3 regions of the Streptomyces sp. NPDC015661 genome follow, and region 2 is predicted to be linked to each of the others. Evidence: riboswitches for the same ligand, from Rfam matches in the RefSeq annotation. Region 2 holds a riboswitch; each other region holds the start of a gene.

Evidence for each region. Region 2 has a riboswitch for thiamine pyrophosphate ahead of thiC (phosphomethylpyrimidine synthase ThiC). Riboswitches for the same ligand answer to the same signal wherever they lie in the genome.
Region 1: linked by a shared signal. The riboswitch ahead of ACF07V_RS23830 (thiamine ABC transporter substrate binding subunit) and the one ahead of thiC (phosphomethylpyrimidine synthase ThiC) in region 2 are both predicted to bind thiamine pyrophosphate.
Region 3: linked by a shared signal. The riboswitch ahead of thiO (glycine oxidase ThiO) and the one ahead of thiC (phosphomethylpyrimidine synthase ThiC) in region 2 are both predicted to bind thiamine pyrophosphate.

The regions. Positions count from the first base shown of each region.
Region 1 is NZ_JBIBST010000008.1:404,249-415,790, forward strand. It holds gene ACF07V_RS23815 (phosphatidate cytidylyltransferase) at 1-286, shown strand, start outside; gene ACF07V_RS23820 (MFS transporter) at 427-2,046, shown strand; gene rlmN (23S rRNA (adenine(2503)-C(2))-methyltransferase RlmN) at 2,105-3,211, shown strand; TPP riboswitch at 3,241-3,350, shown strand; gene ACF07V_RS23830 (thiamine ABC transporter substrate binding subunit) at 3,431-4,525, shown strand; gene ACF07V_RS23835 (ABC transporter permease) at 4,564-6,180, shown strand; gene ACF07V_RS23840 (ABC transporter ATP-binding protein) at 6,180-7,202, shown strand; gene ACF07V_RS23845 (dihydrofolate reductase family protein) at 7,283-7,930, shown strand; gene ACF07V_RS23850 (hypothetical protein) at 7,902-8,939, opposite strand; gene ACF07V_RS23855 (LOG family protein) at 9,018-10,154, opposite strand; gene ACF07V_RS23860 (hypothetical protein) at 10,204-11,355, opposite strand; gene ACF07V_RS23865 (ABC transporter ATP-binding protein) at 11,337-11,542, opposite strand, start outside.
Region 2 is NZ_JBIBST010000012.1:514-8,413, reverse strand. It holds gene ACF07V_RS29500 (cupin domain-containing protein) at 1-101, shown strand, start outside; gene ACF07V_RS29495 (DUF5326 family protein) at 287-505, shown strand; gene ACF07V_RS29490 (IclR family transcriptional regulator) at 743-1,513, shown strand; gene ACF07V_RS29485 (SsgA family sporulation/cell division regulator) at 1,652-2,092, shown strand; gene ACF07V_RS29480 (YibE/F family protein) at 2,156-3,574, opposite strand; TPP riboswitch at 3,646-3,780, shown strand; gene thiC (phosphomethylpyrimidine synthase ThiC) at 3,774-5,558, shown strand; gene ACF07V_RS29470 (hypothetical protein) at 5,587-6,225, opposite strand; gene ACF07V_RS29465 (metallophosphoesterase) at 6,385-7,900, opposite strand, start outside.
Region 3 is NZ_JBIBST010000003.1:398,100-409,641, forward strand. It holds gene ACF07V_RS10275 (thiazole synthase) at 251-1,045, opposite strand; gene thiS (sulfur carrier protein ThiS) at 1,049-1,249, opposite strand; gene thiO (glycine oxidase ThiO) at 1,246-2,400, opposite strand; TPP riboswitch at 2,398-2,511, opposite strand; gene ACF07V_RS10290 (NAD(P)/FAD-dependent oxidoreductase) at 2,645-3,817, shown strand; gene ACF07V_RS10295 (Rv2175c family DNA-binding protein) at 3,861-4,226, shown strand; gene thiE (thiamine phosphate synthase) at 4,329-4,982, shown strand; gene metF (methylenetetrahydrofolate reductase [NAD(P)H]) at 5,162-6,079, shown strand; gene ACF07V_RS10310 (hypothetical protein) at 6,134-6,955, shown strand; gene ACF07V_RS10315 (phytoene desaturase family protein) at 6,989-8,422, opposite strand; gene ACF07V_RS10320 (DUF4126 domain-containing protein) at 8,477-9,124, opposite strand; gene ACF07V_RS10325 (TetR/AcrR family transcriptional regulator) at 9,400-10,008, opposite strand; gene ACF07V_RS10330 (YhgE/Pip family protein) at 10,028-11,542, opposite strand, start outside.

The DNA.
Region 1 (11,542 bases), on a different contig from region 2:
GGGTCTGGTCGGCGCGGTGGCGTTCGCCATGGCGGCGGGCGCGCTGTGCATGGAGTTCATGATCGACGACGGTGCCTGGTGGCAGGGCCTGATCCTCGGTCTCGCGGTGGCGGCGAGCGCGACGCTCGGCGACCTCGGCGAGTCCATGATCAAGCGTGACCTGGGCATCAAGGACATGGGCACGCTGCTGCCGGGCCACGGCGGCATCATGGACCGCCTGGACTCACTGCTGCCGACGGCGCCGGTGGTGTGGCTGCTGCTCGCGCTGTTCGTCGGGACCGGCTGAGCCGTTCGACTCCGTTGTCCGTGGACGGGCCCGCTGCCTTCGTGGCAGCGGGCCCGTCCGCGTCTCAGGTGTTCCGCCATGTGGGGGGAAGCGGGAGGCAGCCCGGCGGTCCGTGCCCCGGCGCGGGAAGGTTGTCTCGCATGACATCTCCCACGGCACGGCCGGCCGAGCCGCCCTCCGGGGCCCTCTCGATCCTGCTGACCCTCGCGGCGGGGCAGTTCCTCATGGCGCTCGACAGCTCCGTCATGAACGTGTCGATCGCGACCGTGGCCGAGGACGTCGACACCACGATCACCGGGATCCAGGGCGCCATCACGGCGTACACGCTGGTGATGGCGATGCTCATGATCCCCGGGGGCAAGGTCGGCACGCTGATCGGCCGCAAGCGGGCCTTCATGATCGGCTGCTGCGTCTACGGCGCGGGCTCCCTCACCACCGCCCTCGCGCCGAACCTGCCGCTGCTGCTGTTCGGCTGGTCGTTCCTCGAAGGCGTCGGGGCCGCGCTCATCATGCCCGCGATCGTGGCCCTGGTGGCCGGCAACTTCCCCACGGAGCGGCGCCCCATGGCGTACGGCGTCGTCGCGGCGGCCGGAGCCGTCGCGATCGCGCTCGGGCCCCTCATCGGCGGCATCGCCACCACGTACTTCTCCTGGCGCTGGGTCTTCGCCGGCGAGGTGCTGCTGGTGCTTGTGATCCTCGTGTTCGCCCGCCGTATCGCCGACGCCGTCAGCGAGGAACGCCCGCGGGTCGACTACCTGGGCGCCCTGCTCTGCGCGGCCGGACTCGGGGTCTTCGTGTACGGCGTGCTCCGCTCCGACGAGTGGGGCTGGGTGCGGCCGAAGGCGGACGCGCCCGCCTGGCTCGGGGTGTCGCTCGTCGTGTGGCTGATGCTGGCGGGTCTCCTGCTGATCTGGCTCTTCCTGCGCTGGGAGGCCCGGCTCGTCGCCCGCCACCGGGAGCCGCTCGTCCACCCGGACATGCTGCGCAACCGGCAGCTGACCGGCGGCCTGACCATGTTCTTCTTCCAGTACCTCGTCCAGATGGGCGTCTTCTTCGTCGTCCCGCTCTATCTGTCGGTCGCGCTGGGGCTCTCCGCGCTCAGCACCGGCGCCCGGATCCTGCCCCTGTCGGTGACCCTGCTGGCCGCCGCCCTCCTGATCCCCCGGCTCTTCCCCGACGCCTCCCCGCGCCGGGTGGTACGGATCGGGGTGTTCGCGCTGCTCGCGGGCGCGATCGTGCTGATGGCCGCGCTCGACGCGGACGCCGGCGCCGAGGTCGTCACCGTGCCGCTGCTGCTCGTCGGATTCGGGATGGGCGCGCTGGCCTCCCAGCTCGGCGCCGTCACCGTGTCCGCCGTCCCGGACCGGCAGAGCGCGGAGGTCGGCGGCATCCAGAACTCCGTCACCAACCTCGGCGCCTCCATCGGCACCGCCCTCGCCGGATCGCTCATGATCGGCGTGCTCACGTCCTCGTTCCTGGCCTCCGTCGAACAGAACCCGGCGGTTCCCGCCGAGGTGAAGGAGACGGCTGCCGTGGAACTCGCGAGCGGCGTCCCCTTCCTCTCGGACGAGCAGCTCACCACCGCCCTGAACGAGGCCGGCGTCAGCCCGGAGGTGTCCGCGGCCGCGCTCGACGCGAACGCCGCCGCCCGCCTCGACGGCCTGCGCGCGGCCCTCGCGATCCTCGCCGCCGCCTCCGTCGTGTCGCTCTTCTTCACCTCCCGCATCCCCCGCACCCAGCCCGGCCGTCCCGCGCCGTGAGCCCCCACACCCTGCACGCGCAGGGACACCGGCGCGTGTCTGCGACACTGGTAGCACCATGCCGAAGCCCGGAGAACTCACTTTCGTCGCCCCCCGCGGAGCCAAGAAGCCGCCGCGGCACCTGGCCGACCTCTCGCCCGCCGAGCGGAAGGAGGCCGTCGCCGCGATCGGCGAGAAGCCGTTCCGCGCCAAGCAGCTGTCCACGCACTACTTCGCGCGGTACGCGCACGACCCCGCCGAGTGGACCGACATCCCGGCCGCCTCGCGGGAGAAGCTCGCCGGGGAGCTGCTGCCCGACCTGATGTCCGTGGTGCGGCACATCTCGTGCGACGACGACACCACCCGTAAGACCCTGTGGCGGCTGCACGACGGCACGCTCGTGGAGTCCGTGCTCATGCGCTACCCGGACCGGGTGACCATGTGCATCTCCTCGCAGGCCGGCTGCGGCATGAACTGCCCGTTCTGCGCGACCGGGCAGGCCGGGCTCGACCGGAACCTGTCGACCGCCGAGATCGTGCACCAGATCGTGGACGGCATGCGGTCCCTGCGCGACGGAGAGGTGCCCGGGGGACCGGCGCGGCTGTCCAACATCGTGTTCATGGGGATGGGCGAGCCGCTCGCCAACTACAAGCGGGTCGTCGGCGCGATCCGCCGGCTCACCGACCCGGAGCCCGACGGGCTCGGTCTCTCGCAGCGCGGCATCACCGTCTCCACCGTCGGGCTCGTGCCCGCGATGCTGCGCTTCGCCGACGAGGGCTTCAAGTGCCGCCTCGCGGTCTCGCTGCACGCCCCGGACGACGAGCTCCGCGACACCCTCGTGCCCGTCAACACGCGCTGGAAGGTGCGGGAGGTCCTCGACGCGGCCTGGGAGTACGCGGAGAAGTCCGGGCGCCGGATCTCCATCGAGTACGCCCTCATCCGGGACATCAACGACCAGGCCTGGCGCGGCGACCTGCTCGGCAGGCTGCTCAAGGGCAAGCGGGTGCACGTCAACCTGATCCCGCTGAACCCGACGCCCGGCTCGAAGTGGACGGCCTCCCGCCCGGAGGACGAGAAGGCCTTCGTCGAGGCGATCGCCCGCCACGGCGTGCCGGTGACCGTGCGGGACACCCGCGGTCAGGAGATCGACGGTGCCTGTGGACAGCTCGCGGCGGCCGAGCGCTGACCTTGTAGTCTGAGCTCGAACACATCTCCATATTCCGACAGGGGAGCGCCACAGCGCTGAGAGTGCGGTAACCGTAGACCGCAGACCCTCTGAACCTCGCCCAGGTCATTCTGGGTAGGAAGTTCGGTCGTAACTCAAGCTGTTGCGCCCTGCCCGCGCCCGGTCCGCCGGACGTGGGCAGGGCCGCGTCTCTTCCTGGTCATACCCAGGAGGAATCCAGTGAGCATCAAGAAGGCCGCCGCCGTCGCGATCGTCGCGGCGCTCGGCGTCACCAGCCTCGCCGCGTGCGGCACCGACGACGGCCAGGGCTCGGCCGGCAAGACCGACCGGCCCGCGCCGAAGACGGTGACGCTGGTGAGCCACGACTCGTTCAACGCCTCCAAGGAGGTGCTCGCCGACTTCACCAAGCAGACCGGTTTCACGGTCAAGGTGCTGAAGAGCGGCGACGCCGGCGAGGCCGTCAACAAGGAGATCCTGACCAAGGGCTCCCCGCAGGGCGACGTCTTCTTCGGCGTCGACAACACGCTGCTCTCCCGCGCCCTCGACAACGGGATCTTCGTGCCGTACGAGGCGAAGGGCCTGGACCGGATCCCGGCCGCGTACCAGCTGGACAAGGAGCACCGGGTCACCCCGATCGACTCCGGCGACATCTGCGTCAACTACGACAAGAAGTACTTCGCCGACAAGAAGCTGGCGCCGCCGCAGACCTTCGACGACCTCGCGAAGCCGGCGTACAAGGACCTGCTCGTGGTGGAGAACCCGGAGCGGTCCTCCCCGGGCCTCGGCTTCCTCCTCGGCACGGCCGCCAAGTACGGAGACGAGGGCTGGCAGGACTACTGGAAGAAGCTCAAGGCCAACGGTGTGAAGACCGTCGACAGCTGGGAGCTCGCCTACAACCAGGAGTTCTCCGGCTCGGCCGGCGGCAAGCAGGCCAAGGGCGACCGGCCGCTCGTGGTGTCGTACGCCTCCAGCCCGCCGGCCGAGGTGCTGTACGGCGAGCCGCAGCCGAAGGTCGCGCCCACCGGGGTCTCCACCGGCACCTGCTTCCGGCAGATCGAGTTCGCGGGCCTGCTGAACGGGGCGAAGAACCCCGAGGGCGGCAAGGCGCTGATCGACTTCCTGATCGCCAAGAAGTTCCAGGAGGACATGCCGCTCCAGATGTTCGTCAACCCGGTGGCGAAGGACGCGGCCCTGCCGGAGCTCTTCACCAAGCACGGCGTGGTGATCGAGAAGCCGGAGACCATGGCGCCCGAGAAGATCGCCGAGAAGCGTGACCCGTGGATCCAGCAGTGGTCGTCGCTCGTCCTGAAGTGACCCGCGACCTCAAGGGGAACGCGGCACGGCTGGGCCTCATGGCCCTGCCCGTCGCGTTCTTCGGGGTCTTCTTCGCCTGGCCCGTCGTGTCCATCGTGGACCGCGGGCTCCGGCCCGACGGCGCCTGGCGGTTCGGCCGGATCGGCGAGACTCTGGGCCGGCCGGACATCCTCGACGTGCTCGGCTTCACCGTGTGGCAGGCGCTCGCCTCCACCGGGCTCACCCTTCTGGTGGCGCTGCCCGGGGCGTACGTCTTCGCCCGCTTCGACTTCCCCGGCAAGAGCGTGCTGCGGGCGGTCGTCACGGTGCCGTTCGTGCTGCCCACCGTCCTCGTCGGCACGGCCTTCCTCGCGCTCGTCGGCCGGGGCGGGCTCACCGACGAGCTGTGGGGGCTGCGGCTCGACACCAGCGTGTGGGCGATCCTCCTCGCGCACGTCTTCTTCAACTACGCGGTCGTCGTCCGCACCGTCGGCGGCCTCTGGTCGCAGCTCGACCCGCGGCAGGAGGAGGCCGCCCGGGTCCTCGGCGCCTCGCGCTGGACGGCCTGGCGGACGGTGACACTGCCCGCGCTCGTGCCGGCGGTGGCCGCGGCCGCCCTGATGGTCTTCCTCTTCACCTTCACCTCCTTCGGCGTCGTGCAGATCCTCGGCGGGGACCAGTACTCCACCCTCGAGGCCGAGATCTACCGGCAGACCGCCCGGCTGCTCGACCTGCCGACGGCCGCCGTGCTCACGCTGGTGCAGTTCGTGGCCGTGGGCGCGATCCTCGGCGTGCACGGCTGGACGGTACGGCGGCGCGAGACCGCGCTCCGGCTCGTACCGGCCGAATCGGCCGCCCGCCGGCCGCGCGGCGCCGGGCAGTGGGCGCTGCTCGCGGGCGTCCTCGGCTCGGTGGCGCTGCTGATCCTGCTGCCGCTGGGTGTCCTCGTGGAGCGGTCCTTCGCCGGGCCGGACGGGTACGGGCTCGGCTACTACCGGGCGCTCGGCTCCCTCGACGAGTCCGGGACCTTCCTCGTCCCGCCGCTGGAGGCCATCGGGAACTCCCTGCGGTACGCGGTGGCCGCCACCGCCATCGCCGTGGCGATCGGCGGACTCGCCGCGGCGGCGCTCACCCGGCGGCGGGCCGGGCGGCTCGTGCGGGGCTTCGACGCGCTGCTCATGCTGCCGCTCGGGGTCTCCGCCGTCACCGTCGGCTTCGGCTTCCTCATCACGCTCGACGAGCCGCCGTTCGACCTGCGGGCCAGCTGGATCCTCGTCCCGCTCGCGCAGGCCCTGGTCGGCGTCCCCTTCGTCGTACGGACGATGCTGCCGGTCCTTCGCGCGGTGGACGAGCGGCTGCGGGAGGCCGCGGCCGTGCTCGGCGCCTCGCCCTGGCGGGCCTGGCGGGAGGTGGACCTGCCGCTGGTGCGGCGGGCGCTGCTCATCGCGGCCGGGTTCGCCTTCGCGGTGTCGCTCGGCGAGTTCGGCGCGACCGTCTTCATCGCCCGGCCCGAGAGCCCGACGCTGCCGGTGGCGGTGGCCCGGCTGCTCGGCCGGCCCGGCGCGCTCAATTACGGCCAGGCGATGGCCCTCTCGACGATTCTGATGGTGGTGTGCGCGGTGTCCCTGCTCCTCCTCGAGCGGCTCCGCACCGACCGGACCTCCGGGGAGTTCTGATGCTTTCGATCGAGGCCGCGACCGTACGGTTCGGGGAGCGGGCCGTGCTCGACGCCGTGGACCTGGAGGTCGCCGAGCACGAGATCGTGTGCGTGCTCGGCCCCAGCGGCAGCGGCAAGTCCACGATGCTGCGGTCCGTCGCCGGGCTCCAGGCGCTCGACGGGGGCCGGGTGCTGCTCGGCGGCGCCGACCAGGCGGGGGTGCCGGTGCACCGGCGGGGCGTCGGCCTGATGTTCCAGGACCACCAGCTGTTCCCGCAGCGGGACGTCGGCGGCAACGTCGCCTTCGGCCTCCGCATGCGGGGCGCCCGGAAGGCCGAGCAGGCGGAGCGGGTGCGGGAGCTGCTCGACCTCGTCGGCCTGCCGGGGGCCGAGCGGCGGTCCGTCGCCGCGCTCTCCGGCGGCGAGCAGCAGCGGGTGGCGCTCGCCCGTGCCCTGGCCCCCCGGCCCCGGCTCCTCATGCTGGACGAACCGCTCGGCCAGCTCGACCGGGGGCTGCGGGAGCGGCTCGTCGTCGAGCTGCGGCAGCTCTTCGGGCGGCTCGGGACGACCGTCCTCGCCGTCACCCACGACCAGGGCGAGGCCTTCGCGCTCGCCGACCGGGTCGTGGTCATGCGGGACGGGCGGATCGCCCAGTCGGGGACGCCGGTCGACGTGTGGCGGCGGCCCGCGTCGGAGTTCGTGGCGCGGTTCCTGGGCTTCGACAACGTGGTGGCGGCGCGGGTCACGGGCGGCGCCGCGGAGACCGTGTGGGGGAAGATCCCGGTGCCGGACGGCTCGCCGGAGGGGGAGCGGCGGCTCCTCGTCCGCCCGGGTGGCGTACGGCTCGTGGAGCAGCGTCCGGTCTGGACGGTGGAGTCGCGGACCTTCCGCGGCAGCCAGGTCCTCGTACGGCTCCGCCCGGCCGAGGGTCCCGCCCTGGAGGCCGAGCTGCCCGTCCGGGAGGCGCCGGAGGAGGGCGCCGGGGTGGGCGTGGAGTTCCGGGTGGAGGACGTGGTGGTGCTGGGGGACGACATGCCGTAGGGGATGCGATGAGTTTTCCCGGCCGGGGGAGTCTCCTGTTCGTACGACGTCCCACTGTCGACCACGCGGGAGGAACAGCCATGGGCCAGTTGCTCAGGGTGCAGAACTTCATGGTCTCGTCCGACGGATTCGGTACGGGGGAGGGCCAGAGCCTGGAACGGCCCTTCGGGCACGCGGATCCCGGCGAGCTGTTCTCGTGGGCGGGGGCCACGGCGAGCTGGCCGAACCGCACCGACCCCGGGGGCAGCCGGGGCCTCGACGACTACTTCACCCGGGACTTCGCCCGGAACATCGGCGCCGAGATCATGGGCCGCAACAAGTTCGGGCCCCAGCGCGGGCCCTGGGAGAACGAGGAGTGGAAGGGCTGGTGGGGCGACGAGCCGCCGTTCCACACGCCGGTGTTCGTCCTGACCCACCACCCGCGCCCGTCGTTCACGCTCTCCGACACCACGTTCCACTTCATCGACGCGGACCCGGCGGCGGCGCTCGGGACGGCGAAGGAGGCGGCCCGGGGGAAGGACGTCCGCCTGGGTGGCGGGGCCACCACGATCCGGGAGTTCCTCGACGCCGATCTCGTCGACACCCTGCACATCGCGGTGTCGCCGGTGAAGCTCGGGGCGGGGGTGAAGCTCTGGGACTCGCCCGACGAGCTGCTCGACCGCTACCACCGCGATGTCGTGCCCAGCCCGGGCGGTACCGTCACGCACCACCTCTACTGGCGGAAGTGAGCGGCTGGCAGCGCCCGCAGGCCGTACGGGTCGCCCGCTGGTACGCGCGGGTGGCCCGGCCGAGCGCGAGCCCGTAGCCGCAGAAGCCTCCGTAGGCGACGGCGACGACCCAGGGGGCGTGGTCCGCGATGCCCGTGTCGATCACGCCCGTCCAGGCCAGCAGGCCGAACGCGGCCAGGAACGCGCCGAACGGGGCGAGCGCGCCCGCCCCGGCCCAGCCGAGCGCGAGCAGCGGCAGCCGGGGCAGCCGCCGGCCCCACGGACGGGTCAGCGCGAGCGCGAGGGCCATGCCGACGAGGGCCAGGACGGCGGTGACGTCGACCCCGTGGTCGTACAGCCAGAGCCCCAGGTCGCTGGTGTACTCGGGGTCGGCGCCGGGACGGCCGACGCCCGTGTAGCCGGGGGTGACGCCCAGGGCCCAGGCGATCTTGAGGGCCGTGTACGGGACGAGGGCGGCGACGGCGACGAGTCCGGCGCGGGTGGTGTGCCGCCCGCCGGCGGCGGCGTGGCCGCGCCCGCCGCAGTGCGGGCACGTGCCGAGCGCCCGGCGGCGGTGCGCGAGCGCCGCGCGGCCCCAGAGCACCGCGCCGAGGACGGCGAGCGACTGGTTCACCAGGACGGCCCAGTCGACCGGTTCCTGGTTCCGGGACAGGAAGAACAGCAGATGGGTGGGGCTGAGGAGGGCGGGGAAGCCGGAGGTCAGGCAGAGTGCGACGACCGCCCAGGCCGCCGTCGACAGCCAGGGGACGCCGGGGCGGCGGAGCAGCGCGTACGCGAGGACGGCGGCGGCCCCGTACAGCAGCGCCGCGCCGGTCTCCGCCCCCGTCCCGGTGCCCTTGGCCAGCAGCGCGTAGCCGAAGGCGGGGCCCGTGAGGGCGGCGAGCGCCGCGCCCGCCGCGTACAGCAGCGACCAGACGAGCGCGGCACGGCCGGCCCAGGACGGCCACGCGGCCAGGAGCCTCTTCGGTGTCAGGGCCGGAGTCGGTGTCACGGCCGGGATCGGTGTCATGGCCCGAGCGTCCCGCCGCCGGCGCCCGCTCGCGTCGGCCCCCGGTCGCCACCGCCTCCGCCGCACGGCGGAGCCGGGCTACGCTCCGAGTCGCTCCAGGGCCGTCGGGGCCTCGTCGATCGAGTCGACCAGGGCGATCCGGGCCGCCATCGGGCGGTCGGTGGCCAGGGACTCCAGGAGGGGCCAGGCCGGGAGGTGGGTGGTCCAGTGGGTGCGGTTCACCAGGACCATCGGGGTCGGGGTGCCCCGGGAGCCGTAGTAGTTCGGGGTCGCGTTGTCGAAGATCTCCTGGACCGTGCCCGCCGCGCCCGGCAGGAAGACGATGCCCGCCGTCGAACGGGCGAGCAGGCCGTCCTCCCGGGTGGCGTTCGCGAAGTACTTGGCGATGTGCGCGGCGAAGGGGTTCGGCGGCTCGTGGCCGTAGAACCAGGTGGGGATCCCGACCGAGTCCCCGCCGTGCGGCCACAGGGCCCGTACCGCGAAGGCGGCGCGCGCCCAGTCCGTCACCGACGGGGCGAAGGACGGGGCCTTGGCGAGGAGGGCGAGGGACTCGTGGAGGGCCTCGTCCTCGTGGGGCGCCAGGTAGGCGCCGAGGTTCGCGGCCTCCATCGCGCCCGGTCCGCCGCCGGTCGCCACGGTCAGCCCGGTGCGGGCCAGGGTCCTGCCGAGCCGGGCCGCCCCCGCGTACGCCTCGGTGCCCCGGCCCATCGCGTGCCCGCCCATGACGCCGACGACCCTGGCCCCGTCGAGGTGTTCGTCGAGGGCGTCGGAGACGGCGTCGTCGTGGAGGGAGCGGAGCATCGAGGAGAAGATGTCGCCGTCGGACCTGGTCCGGAGGAACCACGCGTACGCGCGGAAGTCGGGCGTCGCCTCGTACCCGGTCTCGGCGATCCCCTCGAAGAGTTCCCCGGGGGTGTAGAGCCTGGCCCGGTACGGGTCGAAGGGCAGTTCGGGGACGGGCGGGAAGACGAGGGCCCCGTCGGCGCGGACCTTGGCGGCGGCCTCCGGCTCCATGGGGCAGCCGAGGAAGACCGCGTCGGCGGTGACGGCGGTGAGCAGGGCGAAGGTCCGGTCGGTGAGGTCGATCGACTGGATCCGTTGTCCGGCGAGCGAGCCGGGGCGGGCGAGCGCCGCGTCGAACTCGGCGAGGGTGTGGATCTCGCGTCCGTGCCCGCGCGGTCCGGGCGGGCGGTGTGCCGGGGGAAGCGTCGCCATGGGCCCACGATAGGGGCCGCCGTCCCGGGCGGCCCCTCGTGGCGGCGGCTCAGCCCGCCAGTGGCAGCGCCGCCAGTTCCGCGACCGCCCAGGTCAGCGGTGCGAAGACGGCGAACAGGGCGCCCGCGCGCAGCAGGGCCGCGGTGCGCAGGACCGTGGGCGGGGCGCCGATGCGGAGGAGGGCCTCGGTGGTGTGGGCCCGGCCCTGTCGGGACTCCAGCGCGGCGGTCAGGAGGCTGGCGGTGGTGCAGGCCAGGATCAGGGCCGCGCCGAGGCCGGTGAGCGGGCCGAAGGTGTCGGCGCCGGTGTCCGCGGCGTACAGCGTGGCCGCCGCGAGGGTGCCGGAGATCACCGCGCTGACCACGCCGAGGGGGCGGCCGATGCGGCGGGACTCGTCCATCAGGACGCGGCCCGCGAGCAGCCGGGTGGCGCCCGGCCGGACGGCCTGGAGGAGCCGGCCGCAGCCGAACGCGAGGCCCGGGCCCGCCATGGCGAGGCCCACGGCGGTGAGGACCCAGCCGGCGAGGACGCCCGCCGGGTTGCCGTCGAAGCCGCCCGGCAGCGGGAGGCCGCTCCGGGAGTCGCTCTGGCCCGCGTACGTCTCGATCGCCAGGCCGACCGCCACCAGGGCGGTTCCCCAGGGCAGCCCGGACGGCATCGTCTTCTCGGCGCCCTCGGGCGCCGCGGGCGCGGTGCGGGGGCGCAGGGCGAGGCCCGCCGCCGTGGCGGCGACGACGGGCAGGACGGCGAGCAGGGTGAGGGCGGCGGCGAGCGGGATCGGCTGGTCGGCGGCGAGGAGCTCGGCGGCGGCCCCGTCGAAGGGCAGCCCGGTGATGTCGCCGCGCAGGTGCAGGTAGAACAGGAGCGCGACCACGGAGCCGAGCGTGCAGGCGACGGCCGTCGAGGCGGCGGCGATCGCGGTGAGCCGGGCGGGTCCGAGGCCGACGGCGGAGAGTCCGGGGCGCGGCCGGGTGCTGGGGTCGGTGCGGGCCACCGCGACGGCGAGCTGGACGGTGGCGGCGAGCGGGAGGGCGCACCAGAGGAGCCGCAGCACCGAGGCGGAGGACCGGTCCGGGTGGCCGACGGCGTATCCGAGGGTGCACAGCAGGAGGAAGCCCACCCCCGCGGCGGCGGCGGCGACGAGCAGCCGGCGCGTCAGGACGAGGGGGTGGGTCCCGCGGGCTAGACGGAGAGCGAGCACGCGGCGACGCCCTCCGCCCCTGACACCGGGGGTACGGCGCCGACCCGGCGTCCGTCGAGCAGGGTGACGGTGCGGTCTGCCAGCGCGGCGACCTCGCCGTCGTGGGTGGCGAGGAGCACGGTGATGCCGTGCGAGCGGGCTGCGGCCGTGAGGGTGCGCAGGACCTGCGCGCCGTCGGCCCGGTGCA
Region 2 (7,900 bases):
GCGGCAGCGTGGTCTATGTGCCGGCCGGGGTGGAGCACAAGTTCCACCACATCAGCGAGGACCTGCGGGTCATGGTGGTCTTCTCCCCGCCGGAGGGCTGAGCCGGACGACGCGCCCTGGAGCCGGACCCGGAGACCCGAGGGGCGGAGGGGTCTTGAGCCCCTAGGGGTCGGATCAGGGGAGAGCGGGGGCCGCAGGGCCCCCACGGGCTTCCTCCCGCCCCTAGCCTTGAGAGTGTTCGGGCGCGGAGTGCGCCGAGCGGTTCTTCGAGAGCGAGGTAGGGACGATGGCCGTACGGGAGATTCTCGCGGGGATGCCCTGGTGGGTGAAGTGGGTCGCCATACCCCTTCTCGCCCTGTTCGTCTTCGGAGGGCTGATCACCAGCGTCCTGACCTTCGTGGTCGCTCTGCTCTTCAAGGTGCTGCTCTTCGTGGCCCTCGTCGCCGGACTGGTCTACGTCGTGCGCAAGTTCACCTCCTCCGCCAGGTCGCGTGAGGACTGGTAGCACAAGCTACTGATCAGTATGAAGCCGACGGCAGGCATTAGCCCGGGCGAGGGAACGCGCCGGGCTAATCCGGGTGTGGGCCCCGGAGCTGCCACTAGAGTGGAATCCCTCCGCCGCATTGGGGACTACAGGCGTAGACCTCCATACTGACCAGCGGTTTCCCAGGCCCGGCGGGCGCGCGGGGGCGGCCCCCGCGGGCGGGTGCACTGCATCCGTCGTCACGCCTGGGGGTGACCTTTGGCCACGGCTACGCAGACGGCTGCGCCTACCCTGATCGGCTCGGTGCAGCGGGCGCTGAGACTCCTGGAGGCCGTTGCCTCCCACGCGGAGGGCGCCCCGGCCAAGCAGCTCGCCCGTGAGACGGGCCTTCCGCTGCCCACCACGTACCACCTGCTCCGCACCCTGACGCACGAGGGCTATCTGCTCCGCGACAAGGGTGTGTTCGTCCTTGGCGACGCCGCCGTCCGACTGGCCGGCGGCGGAGATGTGCAGAATCGTCGCATCAAGATCGAAGACTCCCTGGCCCACTGGCGGGACGAGATCGGTGTACCCATCTACTTCGCCCTCTACCGCGAGGGTGAGATCGAGCTCGTCGCCGTCGCCGACACTCCCAACGCGCCCGCGGTGGAGGAGTGGGCCGATTTCCGCGAGACCGCGCACGCCCACGCGATCGGGCAGTGTCTGCTGAGTCAACTCGATCTGAAATCTCGTCAAGACCACCTCGATCGCCACCCGGTGGAAGCCATCACTCCGTACACGGTGCGTAACCAGCGTGCCTTTTTGGAGCGTTTGGGCAATTTGGACCGAATGGAACCCGTGGTGGAGCGTCAGGAATATGCGCTCGGCACGGTCTGTGCCGCCATCCCCATCACCGCGGGCTCCACGGCGGCCACCATGGCGATTTCTCTCCCTCTCCACCAGGAAGAACGGTTGCTCCCAGCAGTCGAGCGGCTACGTACGGAGATCGGGAGGCTCTTCGGTTCGCTCGCGTTCTCTATCAGTATCTGAAAAATCACTCCTTGTGATCTGCTAGCGCGTACAGCACGATTGCGTCAAGAGGGCCACGGGGGATCATTCCTGGCCGTTTCGGTCACAGCTTTCAGCAGCTGTGTTTACACAACTGCTTCATCTACTGCGGGGTACATGATGCGAGAGTCGGTTCAGGCCGAGGTCCTGATGAGCTTCCTCGTCTCCGAGGAGCTCTCCTTCAAGATCCCGGTCGAACTCCGATATGAGACCCGGGATCCCTACGCGGTGCGGATGACCTTCCACCTCCCCGGAGACGCGCCCGTGACCTGGGCGTTCGGACGGGAGCTGCTGCTCGACGGGATCAACCGGCCCAGTGGGGACGGGGATGTGCACATCGCCCCGACGGAGCCGGAGGGGCTCTCGGACGTCTCCATCCGGCTCCAGGTGGGCGGCGATCGCGCGCTCTTCCGGGCCAGTGCGCCGCCTCTGGTCGCCTTCCTCGACCGAACGGACAAGCTGGTTCCGCTTGGTCAGGAACGGACACTCGGCGACTTCGAGGACCACCTGGAGGCCGCACTGGGCCGGATTCTGGCCGAAGAGAACGCCGGGCCCGCCTGATCAGGGCCGTTCGAGCCGGACCCTCCCCGAGCCGGGCCGGCCCGAGTCCTCAGCACGTACACCTCACTTGGCGCGGCGGCGCCGCCCTCCCCGTACGGCCGCGGGCTTCCCGCCCCCGGACGCCGGCCGGTCGGCTGAGACGACCAGCGCCGCGAGCGCCGTGGTGACCGGAACGGACGCCACCAGACCGATCGACCCGACCAGCGTCCGGACGATCTCCTCGGCGACCAGCTCGCTGTTCGCCACCGTCCCCATGCTGCTCTGGGCGATGGAGAAGAGCAGGAGCAGCGGCAGTGCGGCGCCCGCGTAGGCGAGCACCAGCGTGTTCACGACCGAGGCGATGTGGTCGCGGCCGATCCGGATGCCGGCCCGGTACAGGCCGCGCGGCCCCATGCCCGGATCGGCCTGATGCAGCTCCCAGACCGCCGAGGTCTGGGTGACCGTCACATCGTCGAGCACACCGAGCGAACCGATGATGATCCCGGCGAGCAGCAGGCCGGACATGTCGATCTCCGGGTACAGGCCGTGGATCAGACCGGTGTAGTCGTCGGTGTTGCCGCTGAGCGAGGTCCAGCCGATGAAGAGCGAGCCGAGCAGACCGATCAGCAGCAGTGAGATCAGGGTGCCGAGCACGGCGACCGAGGTGCGGGCCGAGAGCCCGTGGCACATGTAGAGCGCGATCAGCATGATGGCGCTCGACCCGACCACCGCCACGACCAGCGGGTTCGACCCCTCCAGGATCGCCGGCAGGATGAAGTACGTCAGCAGGAGGAAGCTCACGGCGAGCGAGATCAGCGCCATGACACCCCGCATCCGGCCGACCAGCACGACCGCGACGGCGAAGATGCCGGCGAGCACCGCCAGCGGCAGCTTGCGGTTCACATCGGTCACCGAGTACTGCAGGTCGTGCGGGGCGTCGGGGGCGTACGCCACCACCACGCCCTGCCCCTCGTGCAGTTGGCGCGGGGCGTCCGGCTGCACGATCTCGACGAACGTGCGCCCCTTGTCCGCGCCGCTGGTGACCTCGATCGTCGCCTTCTCGCACTGCCCCTGCTGGGCGTTGACCGCCTCGCGGCCCTCCGGAGTGGAGGTGTCACCGGTCGGCGGGACCTGGGCGGCGTTCACGTCCTTGCAGTCGACGTGCTCGACGGAGGCGACCTTGCCCTGCTGGGTCTGCCGGTCGAAGCCGACGCCGGTGCGCTCGTGCGCGGGGGTGCCGCCCGGCCACAGGACCACGAGTCCCACCGCGACGGCGGTGGCGAAGGGGATCAGGATGGCGGCGATGACCTTGCGGAGATGGCGCGAGACCGGGGCGGCGGGCCCGTGACTGTGGCTGTGGCCATGGCCGCCTCCGTGGCCGCCTCCGGGACTGCCTCCGTGGCCGCCTCCCTGGCCGCCTCCGTGGCCGTGGGAGGGCCCGGAGTCGTGTCCGGGACCGTGGGCGTGGTCGTGCGGCTCGGGGCTCTGCTGGGGGGAAGTCACCGACCGATCATCGCAAGAACGGCGGGGGCCCACTGTTCAGCACGCCCGTGATGACGCTAGCGTGGTGGCACCTTTGCACACGCGGGAGCTCGGAGCACCGGGCTGAGAGGGCGCTGATCACCGTACGCACGTACGGGAGGAGGCTGCGCCGACCGCCGAACCTGTTACCGGGTAATGCCGGCGTAGGGAGATCGGTCTCATGACCATTCAGGATGCACGCACGCCTGCCTCCGACCAGAACCAGACCGACGGGCAGGAGCGCACGCCGGGCTGGCACAAGGGGTACGTCCAGGGTTCGCGCCCCGACCTCCGGGTGCCCGTCCGTCAGGTGCACCTCACCAACGGCAAGGACGTGACGCTGTACGACACGTCCGGCCCGTACACTGACCCCACCATCGACACCGATGTCCGGCGGGGCCTTCCGCCGCTGCGCGAGAACTGGATCATCGCGCGCGGAGACACCGAGGAGTACGCGGGCCGTCCGGTCCGCCCCGAGGACGACGGCATCAAGCACACCTCGCCGCGCGGCGGTGGGCTGAAGAACCTCGACGCCGTCTTCCCCGGCCGCCCCCGCCTGCCGCGCCGGGGCCGCAACGGCGAGGCCGTGACCCAGCTCGCGTACGCCCGCCGGGGGGAGATCACCCCGGAGATGGAGTACGTGGCGATCCGCGAGAACGTCTCCCCCGAGGTCGTACGGGAGGAGATCGCCGCGGGCCGCGCCGTGCTGCCGGCGAACGTGAACCACCCGGAGATCGAGCCGATGATCATCGGCAAGCGGTTCCTGGTGAAGGTCAACGCCAACATCGGCAACTCCGCCGTCACCTCCTCCATCGAGGAGGAGGTGGAGAAGATGACCTGGGCGACCAAGTGGGGCGCCGACACGGTCATGGACCTGTCCACCGGCCGCAACATCCACACCACCCGCGAGTGGGTGCTGCGCAACTCCCCCGTGCCGATCGGCACCGTGCCGCTCTACCAGGCCCTGGAGAAGGTCGACGGCAAGGCCGAGGAGCTGACCTGGGAGATCTACAAGGACACGGTCATCGAGCAGGCCGAGCAGGGCGTCGACTACATGACGGTGCACGCCGGCGTGCTCCTGCCGTACGTGCCGCTCACCGCGCGCCGCAAGACCGGCATCGTCTCGCGCGGCGGCTCGATCATGGCCGCCTGGTGCCTCGCGCACCACAAGGAGAACTTCCTCTACACGAACTTCGAGGAGCTCTGCGAGATCCTGGCGGCGTACGACGTCACCTACTCGCTCGGCGACGGTCTGCGCCCCGGCTCGATCGCGGACGCCAACGACGAGGCGCAGTTCGCGGAGCTGCGGACGCTCGGCGAGCTGAACACGATCGCCAAGCGCCACAACGTCCAGACGATGATCGAGGGCCCGGGCCACGTCCCGATGCACAAGATCAAGGAGAACATCGACCTCCAGCAGGAGATCTGCGAGGAGGCGCCGTTCTACACGCTCGGCCCGCTGACCACGGACGTCGCCCCGGCGTACGACCACATCACCTCGGGCATCGGCGCGGCGATGATCGCCTGGTGGGGCACGGCGATGCTCTGCTACGTCACGCCCAAGGAGCACCTCGGCCTGCCGAACCGCGACGACGTGAAGACCGGCGTCATCACGTACAAGATCGCGGCGCACGCGGCGGACCTCGCCAAGGGCCACCCGGGCGCGCAGGAGTGGGACGACGCGCTGTCGGACGCGCGGTTCGAGTTCCGCTGGGAGGACCAGTTCAACCTGGCCCTCGACCCGGACACCGCCCGCGAGTTCCACGACGAGACGCTCCCGGCGGAGCCGGCGAAGACCGCGCACTTCTGCTCGATGTGCGGTCCGAAGTTCTGCTCGATGAAGATCTCCCAGGACATCCGCCGCGAGCACGGCGGCACGCAGCAGGAGATCGAGGACGGCATGGCGGAGAAGTCGAAGGAGTTCGCGGCCTCCGGCAACCGGGTGTACCTGCCGCTGGCCGAGTAGTCCGATCAGCCCCCGGACCGGCCGTTCCTCAGGGATTCGGTGGGGCCGGGGGGTCGGTCGCGGCGAGGGCGGCCCGGAGGAAGGGGAGGATGCCGCGTTCCAGGAGGGCGCGGCGCCAGGCCTCGCGGGCTTGGGTGAGTTCGTCGTCGGCCGTGGCGGTTCCGTCCGCCGCGGCCGGTCTGTTGCGCAGGGCGGTCAGGAGGAGGCCGGCGCCCGCGCTGAGCAGGCCGGCGGCGGCGAGGGCGGCGAAGACGAGGCCGGCCGTCAGCAGGGTCTCGCCGAACACGACCGTGGGGGCGAGGGCGTGCAGGACCGCCCCGACCAGCAGGAGTATCGCGGCGGCGGTGCCCGCGAGGACGGGCACCATCACGGTGACGATGGCGACGACTCCGGCGCCCGTGCCGGGGTCCGCCAGGGGTATGCGGGTGTCGATGGCCGCGCGGTTCTGCTCGCGGACCTTCACGAAGTGGTCGTACTCGCTCGCCGCTGCGGTGGTGATCAGCGCTGTCGCGTTCAGCGTCATGGCGCGCAGCTGCGCGACCGTGAGCCGCGTTCCGACTCCGTCGAGATCCGGACGTGCGTGGGCGGTGCTCAGTGCGTCGTCGAGGACCCGCTCGTACTCGGCGCGGTCCTCGGTCAGCAGGTGCGGAGCCACGTTCATGTGCATCCCCCGATGCTCCGTAGGCCCGGATCAGCCGTGGGAAACGGTCGGTTGGGCGGAAACGGAGGAGAGCCTGCTACGGATGACCCGATGGTATTGCGGTGACGCCACGGCCTGACAGGGTGTTTCCGGAAATCGACTTCCCCGGATGCGCAGGGTTATGCGTCAGCCGTTCAGGGGGAGTTGGACGACCAGTAGCTTTCCGGCCATGGTCACGCCGCCGTCCATGGCGATCGCGAGACCGTCGGCGTACACGTGCGGTCCGTCGACGACCGGGCCCCCGCCGTCCTCGCCCTCCTCCGTGCCGACCTGGCCGAGGAGGTAAGGGATGGGGCTGTGGCCGTGCACGATCCGGCGGCCGCCGTAGGTGGACAGCAGCTCCTGGACGGCCTGCGGGCCGCCGTCGTCGCGGAACGCGAAGCGCTTGGTGAACTTCCGGAAGAGGTCCCAGACCTCGTCGGCGTCGTTCCGGTTGAGGACCTCGTGGACCGTGTCGTTGACGTCCTCGATGGTCTGGCCGTATTCGAGGTACGCGGTGGTGTCGGAGTGCACGAGGAGGTGGTCGTCCTCGCGGACCACGGCGTCCAGCCGGGACATCCACTGGAGGTGGACGTCCTGGAGCCGGTCCATGTCGTGCTTCTGCCCGCCGTTGAGCAGCCAGGCGGCCTGGAAGGTGGCCGTGCCCGCGCCGGAGTTGACGGGCGTGTCGCCGAAGCGCTTGGCGCCGATGAGCAGCAGTTCGTGGTTGCCCATGAGGGCCTTGCAGTAGCCGCCCGCGGCGGCGGCCTCGGCGGAGAGGCGCATGACCAGGTCGATGACGCCGATGCCGTCGGGACCGCGGTCGGTGAAGTCGCCGAGGAACCAGAGCCGGGCGTTCCCCGCGGACCAGTTGCCGTTCTCGTCGATGAGGCCCTGGGCGCGCAGCGCGGCGATGAGCTCGTCGAGGTAGCCGTGGACGTCGCCGACGACGTAGAGGGGGCCGGGTCCGTCGCCGTTCGCGGGCACCGGGGCGGTGGCCGGCTGCTCGGGGGTGACCGGGACCTGGACGGTGTCGCCGCGGTTGATGACCGGGAGGTCGCGCTCGGTCGGCGTGTATCCCTCGGGCTCCCCCTCGGGGAAGGCGTTGCCGGGGTGACCGGTGGCGACGGAGACGATGGAGGAGCCGGTCGTGGAGGTGGTGTACGCCGGGGCGAGGCGGTGACCCAGATGGAGGGTCGGCGCGGCGGGCATCGGCGCGGCCGCGGGTGCCTGCGGCGCGGGGGGCACGGGCTGGGCGGCGGGCGCGGCCGGCGCGGGGGGCGCGACCGGGGCGGCGGGCGCGGGGGGCGCGACCGGGGCGGGGGGCGCGACCGGAGTGGCGGGGGCGGCATGTGCGGCCGGGACGGCCTCGGCTGCGGGCGCTGCCGGGAGGGGTTCGATCGGCGCGGCCGCGGCCTGCGGGGTCGGCACCGGGACGGCCTCGACCGGCGAAGGGGCGACCGGAGGCAGGTGCGCGGCGGACGCCGGATGCTCGACGGGGGACAGACGTTCGACGGGTGCGGTCTCGACCGCGGGAGCCGACGCCGGTTCCTCCGGGGTGAGGGGCTCGGCGGCATGACCCTGTACGGGCACGCGGGCGTACGGCGGTACGCGGAAGTCACGCAATGTCGCCGTGCGTACCACGGGCTCCTGACCGGCCCCC
Region 3 (11,542 bases), on a different contig from region 2:
CGCCTGGACCCGCACCACAAGCTGCGGCGCCCAACGTGGTGCGGGTTCAGGCTCGGAAGCCTCTGGCGCCGGCAGGGCGCGGGTCCGTTGTGCCCACCCGTTCCGCCCCTTGCGGAACGCCTGCCCACAACGGGGGCGGCGGGTGGGCACCGCCCCGGCGGAACGCCTGCCCACAACGGGGGTGGGCGGGGTGGGCAGCGCCCCGGCGGGACCAGTGCCCACAACGGGGGTGGGCGTTGGTTCGTTGTGGTTAGAACGCCGGGCGTTCTGGGTCCAGGTGGGCCTGGCCCGTCGTCGGGGAGGACGCCGATGCGAAGTGGCGGCGCGGGATCCGGCCCGCCCGGTACGCCAGCCGCCCCGCCGAGACCGCGTCCCGCATCGCGGAGGCCATCAGCACCGGCTCCTGCGCCCGGGTCACCGCCGACGCCAGCATCACCGCCGCGCACCCCAGCTCCATCGCGAGCGCCGCGTCGGAGGCCGTGCCCGCGCCCGCGTCGAGGATGACCGGGACCCCGGCCCGTTCCACGATCAGCTGGAAGTTGTGCGGGTTGCGGATGCCGAGCCCGGAGCCGATGGGGGAGCCGAGCGGCATGATCGCGGCGCAGCCCACGTCCTCCAGCTTCCGGGCGAGGACCGGGTCGTCGTTGGTGTAGGGGAGGACCACGAAGCCGTCGTCGACCAGCGTCTCGGCCGCGGCGAGGAGCTCCTCCCCGTCGGGGAGGAGGGTCCGCTCGTCGGCGACGACCTCCAGCTTGATCCAGTCCGTGCCCAGCGCCTCCCGGGCCAGGCGGGCCGTGAGGACGGCCTCGCCGGCCGTGAAGCAGCCCGCGGTGTTGGGCAGGACCTGGATGCCGAGCCGGGTCAGGACCGACAGGACCGAGCCCTGGACCGTCGGGTCCAGGCGCCGCATGGCGACCGTCGTCAGCTCCGTACCGCTGGCGACGAGGGAGCGTTCCAGGACGTCGAGGCTGGGGGCGCCGCCGGTGCCCATGATCAGGCGGGAGGAGAACTCCGTACCGCCGAGGGTGAAGACGTCGTCGGACATTCCTCAGCCTCCCTGCACGGCCGTGAGGACTTCCACCCGGTCGCCCTCGTCCAGCAGCGTCGTGGCCCACTCGCCGCGCGGTACGACCGTCTCGTTGAGGGCGGCGGCGACCCCGGAGCGGGCCGTGGTCAGGGTGGTCACCAGGTCGTCCAGGGAGAGCGGGCCGGAGAGCTCGCGCGTCTCTCCGTTCACGGACACGTTCATGCGGGCTGCTCCTGACGTACAGGGGAGAAACGGCGGGGGGTGAAGGGGCGCGCCTCGTCGGGGAGGGCGCCCGTGGTGAGCGCCTCGGCCATGACGTCGCCGGTGACGGGGGTGAGCAGCACCCCGTTGCGGTAGTGGCCGGTGGCCAGGTGCAGGCCGGGCAGGGCGGTGGGGCCGAGCAGCGGCGCGTTGTCGGGGGAGCCGGGGCGCAGCCCGGCACAGGTCTCGGTGAGCGGCAGCTCCGTGAGACCGGGGACCAGCTCGTGGGCGTCGCGCAGCAGCTCGTACACCCCGCCCGCCGTCACCGTGGTGTCCCAGCCGAGTTCCTCGCTGGTGGCGCCGACGACGAGCTCGCCGTTCTCGCGGGGCACCAGGTAGACGTGGCTGCCGCGGACGACGGCCCGGACGGTGCGGGAGAGGAAGGGGGCGTACGGCGCGGGGACGCGGAGCCGCAGGACCTGGCCCTTCACGGGGCGGACCGGCGGCAGCACCTCCTCCGGCACGCCCGCGAGCCGCCCGCTGAGGCTGCCCGCGGCGAGCACGACCTGGTCGACCGTCAGCTCCTCGCCGCCGGTGAGGAGGACTCCGCGGGCCCGGTCGCGTACGACCTCCAGGCGTTCCGCGAGCGTGCGGTGGAAGGCCACCCCGGCCCGCTCGCAGGCCACCACGAGGGCGGCGGCCAGCCGGCGAGGGTCGACCTGGTGGTCGCCGTCGACCCGCAGTCCGCCGCGCACCCCCGGGGCCAGCATCGGTTCGAGGCGGCGGCAGTCGCGGCCGCTGAGCCATTCGGAGACGAGCCCGCAGCGGGTCTGCAGGGCGTGCAGTTCGCGCAGATGGGCCCGGTCGTCGGCGTCGAGGGCGACGGCGAGGGTGCCGCAGGCCCGGTAGCCGACGTCGTGGCCGGTGGCTTCCTCGAGTTCGGCGGCGAACGCGGGGTAGCGCGCCGCGGAGGCGAGGTTGAGCCCGAGCAGGGTCTCCTCGCCGTAGTGGAGTTCGGTGACGGCGGCGAGCATGCCGGCCGCGACCCGCGCGGCCCCGCCGCCCGGGTCCGGGTCGACGACGGCGGTGCGCAGTCCGCGCTGCGCGGCCCGCCAGGCCGTGACCAGGCCGATGATGCCGCCCCCGACCACGAGGACATCGGAAGAACGCATGGGCGTCCAGCCCCTCCCTTCGCCGGCATGACCCGGATCAGGTTCGTACGGTCGGAGGCCGTCCCAGCCTCCCTCTCAGCCCGGTGCGTCCGGGCTCCCGCGAGTGCTTTACGCCCGCCAGACTAGCCCGCGTCTCCCGGGGGCCACAGACCCCTCCCTTCCTGACGGTCCGTCAGATGCGTAAGGTGGTCGGGTGAGCGAGCAGAAGCAGGCCCAGCAGCACGTCGTGATCGTCGGCGCCGGAATGGCGGGCGTCCAGACCGCCGTCGCCCTGCGCGAGCAGGGCTTCACCGGACCCCTGACCCTCATCGGGGCCGAACCCCACCAGCCCTACGACCGGCCACCGCTCTCCAAGGCGATCCTCCTCGGCAAGGCCGAGGACTCCGCCTTCGAGATCGACTTCGAGGACCTCGACATCGAACTCCGCCTCGGCCTGGACGTCACCGGGCTGCGCCCCGCCGACCACGAGATCGACACCGAGGCCGGACCCGTCGCGTACGACACCCTCGTCGTCGCCACCGGCGCCCACCCCGTCACCCTGCCCGGCACCGAGGGCGTCCCCGGGGTCCATCTGCTGCGCACCCTCGACGACGCCGTCCGCCTCGGGCCCGTCCTGGAGCGCCGCCACTCCGTCGTGGTCGTCGGCGCCGGCTGGATCGGCGCCGAGTTCGCCACCGCCGCGCGCGAGGCGGGCTGCGCCGTCACCGTCGTCGAGGCCGCCGACCGCCCGCTCGCCGGAGCCCTGCCCGCCGAGGTCACCGCCCCCATGGCCGAGTGGTACGGGGCGAACGGCGCCGAACTCCTCACCCACGCGCGCGTGCTCACCGTCGAGCCCGGTGCGCCCGGCCGCGTCGTCCTCGCCGACGGCCGCGAACTGGCCGCCGACGCCGTCGTCGTCGGCATCGGCGCCCGCCCCGCCACGAGCTGGCTCACCGGCTCAGGCATCGCCCTCGACCCGAGCGGCGCCATCACCGCCGACGACCGGCTGCGCACCTCCCTGCCCGATGTGTACGCCGTCGGCGACTGCGCCTCCTTCCCCTCCGCCCGCTACGGCGAGCGCCTCCTCGTCCACCACTGGGACAACGCGCTCCAGGGCCCGCGCGCGGTCGCCGCGGCCATCACCGGGGCCGCCGACGCGCCGTACGACCCGGTGCCGTACTTCTGGTCCGAGCAGTTCGGCCGCTTCGTCCAGTACGCCGGGCACCACGCGCACGCGGACCAGCTGCTGTGGCGCGGCGACCCGGCCGACGAGGCCTGGTCCGTGCTCTGGCTGCGCGCCGGGGTGCCCGTGGCCCTCCTCGCCGTCGGCCGCCCCCGCGACCTGGCCCAGGGCCGCAAGCTCATCGAGGCCGCCGTCCCCGTCGACCCGGAGCGCGCCGCGGACCCGTCCGTCCCCCTGAAGGCGGCACTCAGGTAGGGCCCGACTACCGGCTGTCAGTCCGGGATGGCAGGCTTGTCCTGTGACCGAGATTGACGTAAAGATCGATGCGCTCGTCCCCGCCTGGCTCTACGTGCCCGACATCGCGGAGATGCTCGATGTCGACGTGGTGCGCGTGCGGCAGCTGATCAAGGAAGGCCAGCTCATCGCCGTGCGCCGCGGCGAGAACAACGCCCTGCAGATCCCCGCGGCCTTCATCCAGGGCGACAGGATCGTCAAGGGTCTCGTCGGACTCCTGACCGTGCTGCGGGACGACGGCTTCACCAACGAGGAGATGCTGGAGTGGCTCTTCACTCCGGACGAGAGCCTGCCGGGCACGCCCGCCCAGGCGCTCAACGAGAATCGCGGTACGGAGGTGAAGCGCCGCGCCCAGGCGCTCGCCATCTGACGCAGGTACGCACCGAAGACACCACCCGCGGGTGTCGCGGCGCCCCGCCCCTCCAGGGGCCGGGCGCCGCGGCACCGGCGCACGAACGGGGGGAACCCACCCATGTCCACGCCTCGTGAGCGGCTCGCCGACGCCCGCCTCTACCTGTGCACCGACGCCCGGAAGCGCCAGGGCGACCTGCCCGCCTTCCTCGACGCCGTGCTCTCCTCCGGCGTGGACATCGTGCAGCTCCGCGACAAGGGCATGGAGGCCGGTGAGGAGCTGGAGCACCTCGCCGTCTTCGCCGAGGCCGCCCGTCGGCACGGCAAGCTCCTCGCCGTGAACGACCGGGCCGACGTCGCCCACGCCATCGGCTCCGACGTCCTCCACCTGGGCCAGGGCGACCTGCCCGTGCCCGCCGCCCGCGCGATCCTCGGCGACGAGCTGCTGATCGGCCGCTCCTGCCACGCCGAGTCCGAGGTGGCCGCGGCCGCCGCCGAGCCGGGCGTGGACTACTTCTGCACCGGCCCCTGCTGGCCCACCCCCACCAAGCCCGGACGGTACGCGCCGGGGCTCGGCCTCGTGCGGTACGCGGCGGGTCTGGCCCAGGACCGGCCCTGGTTCGCCATCGGCGGCATCGACGAGACCAACCTCGACGAGGTCCTGGACGCGGGCGCCCGCCGGATCGTCGTCGTCCGCGCCATCACCGAGGCCGACGACCCCGCCGCCGCGACGGCCGCCCTCGCCAAGCGCGTCCGTGAGCGCGCCGGCGTGTAGGACCCTCCGAAGCCGCGGGAAGCCGCCCGGCGAGTTGTCCGAAAAGGTGTCCAACACTCGGGCGCCGGCGTGTAGGACCCTCCGAAGCCGCGGGAAGCCGCCCGGCGAGTTGTCCGAAAAGGTGTCCAACACTCGGACAGCGCTCCCGCGGCTCCCCGGACCGCGTCTAACCTGCCGGTATGGCCCTTGGAACCGCTTCCGTCCGATCGGACCGTGCACGCACGGTGCGCGAGATCCTCGCTGCCGGTGACACGTCGTACTCCTTCGAGTTCTACGCGCCCCGGACCGAGAAGGGCGAGCAGGTCCTCTGGAACGCCATGCGCCGCGTCGAGGCGGTCGGCCCCAGCTTCGTCTCCGTGACCTACGGCGCCGGCGGCTCCACCCGCGGCGGCACCGTCAAGGCCACCCAGAAGATCGCCTCCGACACCACGCTCACCCCCGTCGCCCACCTCACGGCCGTCGACCACTCGGTCGCCGAACTGCGCAACGTCCTCGGCCAGTACGCCGACGCCGGCATCCGCAACATGCTCGCGCTGCGCGGCGACCCGGCCGGCGACCCACTGGGGGAGTGGATCGAGCACCCGGAGGGCGTGAGGTACGCCGCCGACCTCGTCCGGCTGATCAAGGAGTCGGGAGACTTCTGCGTCGGCGTCGCGGCCTTCCCGGAGATGCACCCCCGCTCCACCGACTGGGACACGGACATCCGGCACTTCGTGGACAAGTGCCGTGCGGGTGCCGACTACGCGATCACCCAGATGTTCTTCGACCCGGAGAACTACCTGAGGCTCCGCGACAGCGTGGAGAGGGTGGGCTGCGAGACCCCGATCATCCCCGAGGTCATGCCCGTCGTGAACGTGAAGACCCTCGACCGGCTGCCCCAGCTCAGCAACGCCGTCTTCCCCGCGGATGTGAAAGAGCGCATCCTCGCCGTCAAGGACGATCCCGCCGCTGTACGCTCCATCGGTATCGAGTTCGCGACGGAGTTCTGCGCGCGTCTGCTCTCCGAGGGTGTCCCCGGACTGCACTTCATCACGCTCAACAGCTCCACCGCGACGCTCGAGATCTACGAGAATCTCGGACTGCACCAGCAGTCGTGACCGGTCGTACCCGCCCCGACCCGCGGCGGTGACCGTGGAGAGGGGCGGCGGGGCATGGGGTGGACGGTCCTCTACATCGCGTTCGGCGTGGTCGCGCTGTGGCTGCTGGGGGAGGTGCTCCTCCAGTACAAGGCGCGGCTGCGCTGGCGCCTGCTCGCCTTCGGCGGCTTCCTCTGCGTGGTCCTGGGCGTCCTGCTGCCCTCGGTCGTCGTCATCATCGCGGGAGCCGTCGCCTTCGCCGTCGGCCAGACCTATGTGACGCTCTCCTTCCGCCGCGGCTTCTCCACCGGCTGGGCGATCGGCGGCAACCCGGGGGCGAGCCGCCGCCGCAAGGCCGCAGGACCGGCCGAGGCCGGGCCCACCCTGGAGGTCACCGAGCTCTCGTACGACTCGGAGGACACCGCGTACGGCACGGAGGACGGCCCCGGTCACGACGGGCACCCGGAGACCGCCGCCGAGACGACCGCCGTCTACGAGCCGCAGCCGATGCCCGAGGACACCGGCCAGTACGGGGTCTACGGCACGGGCTACGACTCCTACGCTTCCGGGTACGAGCAGCCCTCGTACGAGCAGCCCGCCTACGGGCAGACCTCCTACGAACAGCCCGGCTACGAGCAGCAGCCGGCCTACGACTACGGCGCCGCCGCCGGTCAGCAGCAGTACGCCGCGTACTCCGACCCGTACATCGGCCCGGGCACGGACAGTCAGCAGTACACCCCGTACTACACCGACCCGTACGCCCCCTCGTACACCTACGACACCCCGCCCGGCGGCGTCTGGGTCCCGCAGCAGCGCGACACCGACCAGGCCCCGCAGCACCCGCAGGCCCCGTACGGCTACGAGCAGCCGCACCCGGACGACCAGTACCGCTACTAGGGCCCCCTCGGGCCCACCCGGGCCGGCCGGGGCCTACTGGGAGCCGCGGAAGTCCGCGCCCTCCACGATGAGTCCGGCCACCAGGGCGCCCGACATGCCCGCGTGGGCGAGCCCGCCGCCCGGGTGCGACCAGCCGCCCGCGAAGTGGAGGCCCGGCAGCGGGGAGCGGTTGGCGGCCGGCAGGAGCCGGCCCCCCGCCCCGGCGAGCGCGGGCCCCGGCACCTCGGCGGCGCCGGTGTCCCGCCGGACGTCCTCCGGGGTGCGGACGTGCCGCCACAGCAGCCGCTCCGCGAGCCCCGGGACCGCGCGCGCGGCCGCCTCGGCCATCCGGTCGGCGAAGGGCTCCCAGTCCTGCTCGGGGGAGGTCCGCACCGTCGCCGTGACCGTCACCGACTCGTGGTCCGCGTCCGGGCGCAGCGCCGGGTCGTCCGGCCGCAGCACGGTCACGGTGGGACGGCCGCCCTCGGCGTGCACGACCGTCCGGTGGACCGCGTCCGCCTCCCGGGCGCCGCGCAGGGCCAGACAGACCGTCACCCGGCCCGTCCCGTTCACCTGGTGGTGCGGCCAGTCGTCGCCGTGCTCCCACTCCACGACGTGGTCGCGGTAGAGCGCCGGCACCGGGGCCCCGGACACCACGTGGTCGGCCTCGACGGTCGCTCCGCCGGCCAGCCGGACCCCGGCCGCCCGGCCGTCCTTCTCCAGGACGTCCTCGACCGGTGTGTCGAACACGAACTCCACCCGCCGCTTCCGGCACCGCTCGTACACCGCGTCGGCGAGCGCCCGCAGGCCCCCGCCCACGTACCAGCTGCCGAAGGTCTGCTCCATGTACGGCAGGACGGCGGCCGAGGCCGGGGCGGTCGCCGGGTCGAAGCCGTACGACCAGGCGTACGCGTCGAGGAGCGCCGCGAGCCGCGGGTCGCGCAGCTCCCGCGTCCCGACCTGGGCGAGCGTCGTCGTCGGGCGGCGCAGCAGGCCCGCCTTCAGGGCCGGGTACGGCTCACGGGCCAGCGGCGACGGGTCAGCCGGCTGCGGCTCCTCCAGGAGCGGGCGCCGGGTCCGGTCCCAGGCCTCGCGGGCCCGCGTCAGGAAGTCGCCCCAGCGCTCGCCCGCGCCCGCGCCGAGCGCCGCGTCCAGGGCGGCGACCGTGCCGGCCCGCGAGGCGTTCGGCAGGTCGACGCGGGTGCCGTCGGCGAAGACATGACGGGCCGCCGGATCGACCTGCGTCAGCGAGACGCACTCCTCGAGCGGCTCCTTGCCGGTCTTCACGAACAGGTCGCGGTAGACGGCGGGCAGATGCAGCAGCCCGGGGCCGGTGTCGAAGGCGAAGCCGTCACGCTCGAAGCGGCCGACCGCGCCGCCGTACGCCGACGTCTTCTCGTACACCGTCACCGTGTGCCCGGCGACCGCCAGTCGGGCCGCCGCCGCCATGGCGCCGAGTCCCGCGCCGATCACCACAATCCGTGCCATGCGGGCGAGCCTATCCGGCGCCTCCGACACCGTCGGAGGGCAGGCCGGGCACGGTCAGAAGTGGTCGGACCCGTCGTCCGGCGGGCCCTGGGCCCGTGGACGCGCCCCCATGGCGGTGAGCCGTCTCTCCTCCCGCCGCTGGGACCGGCGGCGCCAGAAGCGGCGGATCCGCTGCGCCAGGAAGACCAGTATCGCCAGGCCCGCCAGGAGCAGGACCGCCGCGATGGACGCCGCCGCCACGGGATGGAAGACGGCGAAGGTGACGATCGCCGCCACACCGAGGTCCTCCGCCAGGCTCAGCACGACGTTCGAGAACGGTTCCGGCGTGGTGTTGACCGCCATCCTCGTCCCGGCTTTGACGAAGTGACTGAGCAAGGCCGTCGAACCGCCGACCGCGCCCGCCGCCAGCTCCGGCAGCGAACCGTTCTGCCCGGCGAGCAGGGCGCCGACCACGGCTCCCGCGATCGGCCGGATCACCGTGTGGACGGAGTCCCATATCGAGTCGACGTACGGAATCTTGTCCGCCACCGCCTCGCACAGGAACAGCACGCCCGCCGCGACGAGGACATCGGTGCGCTGCAGGGACGCGGGCACCTCGTCGGTCAGCCCGGTCGCGCCGAAGACGCCGAACAGCAGGACCACCGCGTACGCGTTGATCCCGCTCGCCCAGCCGCTGGTGAACACCAGGGGGAGTACGGACACGCCCGCGATCGTAACCAGGACTGAGTATCCGTACCTAGGGGTCGAGATGAGTACGTGCGCGGATGGGGCCGCCGCGGGCGGGAGGAGAGAGTGGAGCCAACGGAAGGGGCGCGGCTCCGGTACCGCCGGCACGGGGCTGCGGAACGGGGCCGCGCACCTGCCGGCACGGGGGTGCGAAAGAAGCCGGTGCGGTGAGGCTCGGGGGGATCGAGCCTCGCCGCACCGGCGTTTTCATGACCTGCGCGCGCGGTGGCGGTGGCCGTCGTGCGTCTGCCTCAGCGGCCGCCCACGCGCCCGTGCAGCAGCCGCGAGAGCGCCGCGTGCACGTCGTCCAGGGAACGCTCGCTCTGGAAGGCCTGCCAGTCGAGCGCGGCCACCAGCACCATTCCGACCAGCGCCGCCGCCGTCAGCTGGACGTCGATCTCCTCGCTCAGCTCACCGGCCGCGACGCCCTCGCGCAGCACCCCCTCGACCACCGCCACGGCCTCCTGACGCACCACCAGGAGCGTGGAGTTCCAGGCCCGGTTGGTGCGCCAGAGCTCGGCCACGTACAGCTGGGTGAACGCCGGGTAGCGGTCGATGAAGACGAGGCCCGCCCGGATCATCGCGTCCAGCGCGTCGACCCGGCTCCCGCCGCGCTCCGCGGTCTCCTCGGCCGCCGAGCGCAGGGAGGCGGTGAGCAGCGACACGCCGTGGCGCAGCAGCTCCTCGAAGAGCTCCGTCTTGCTCTTGAAGTTGTAGTAGACGGTGCCCTTGGCCACGCCGGCCCGCTCGGCGATCTCGTCCACCGTCGTCGCGGAGAAGCCCTGCTCCGCGATGAGGGTGACGGCCGCCTCGTAGAGCTTGGTGCGCGTGGCCTGGCGTCGGGTGCTGCTGCTGTCCATGGCGTCGATTCTCACAGGTTCAGAGGGACAGTTCGGGGTGGAGCCGGTCCATCGTCCACACCTGCTTCCTGCGTGCCGAGACGGCGGTCAGGGCCAGGGCGCCGACGGTGAAGGCCGCCAGGACCGCGCAGGCCTGCCAGACCGGTCCGGTCCCGCCGCCCGTGATCAGCCGGCGCAGGGCCTCGACCACGTGGCTCATCGGCAGGAAGGGGTGGACGGCGTTGAAGAAGGCCGGGCTGGTCTGGACGGGGTACGTGCCGCCCGCCGAGGTCAGCTGGAGCATCAGGAACGCGAGCACCAGGATCCGGCCCGCCGCGCCGAAGCGGGCGTTGAGCCACTGGATGATCGCGGCGAAGCAGCAGGTGACCAGGGCGAGGAAGCCGATCGTGCCGGCGGCGCGGTCCATCCGGAGGCCGAGGCCCCAGTGCAGGACCGACATCAGGGCCGCGACCTGCAGGATGCCGATGGCCGCCACCGGGAGCCAGCCCGCGAGCGCGATCCGCCAGGCGGAGCCGCCCGCCGCGAGGGCGCGCCGGTTCAGCGGCTGGATGAGCATGTACGCGACCATCGCGCCGACCCAGAGGGAGAGCGGGATGAAGTACGGGGCGAAGCCGGTGCCGTAGTTCGGGGCCTTGTGCAGGGACTGGGAGGCCAGCTTGACCGGGTCGGCCATGACCTCCGTACGCCGGTCGCGGTCCTGCTGGTCGTAGTCCGGGATCTGGTCGACCCCGTCCTTCAGGCCGGTGGCGAGGGTGCCCGAGCCGTCGGCCAGCTTGAACAGACCGCCGTCCAGGTCGCCCGCGCCCTTCTTGAGCTTGCCGACGCCGGTGTCGAGGCTGACCGAACCGGTCTTGGCCCGGGTGATGCCGGTGTGCAGCTGGTCCGCGCCGGTCGCGACCTTCTGCGCGCCCGTGTTGAGCTCGTTGATCTTCCGGATGGCGCCCTCGACGTCCTCGTCGAGGTGCGGGGCGCGGGCGGCCAGCTCGTCGGCCTGCTTCTTCAGCTTGGCCAGGCGCGCGTCCAGGGTCTTCAGGTCGTCGGAGTTGTCCTTGGTGAGCTCGTGCACGTCGTCGGCGATGGTGGCCACGTCGTCGGCGGTGACCGAGGCCTCCTTGAGCTTCTGGCAGACCGTGGGGTCGAGCGGGGGAGTCGTGGCGGGGGCCTCCAGGCACAGCTCGCGGTGGAGCCGGCCGAGACCGTCGTCGGCCTTGTGGGCGGCGGTGCGCACCAGGGGCGCGCGCTTCACCAGGTCGTCCAGGTTGTGGCGGGCGGCCGTGGCCGAGTCGGAGACGAGGCGGGCGGTGTCGCGGATCGACTTGCCGTTGTTCGCCAGGTACGGGCGGACCTTGTCGGCGGTGCCGTTCACCTTGTCGGCGAGGGCCTGCGTGCCGTTCGCGACCTTGCGGGAACCGTTCTCCAGGTCCTTGGCGCCCTTGTCGAGCTTCTTCAGGCCGGCGGCCAGGTCGCCACTGCCGGACTTGGCGTCGGTGAGGCCCTCCGACAGGCTCTTGGAACCCTTCTTCGCCTTGTCCAC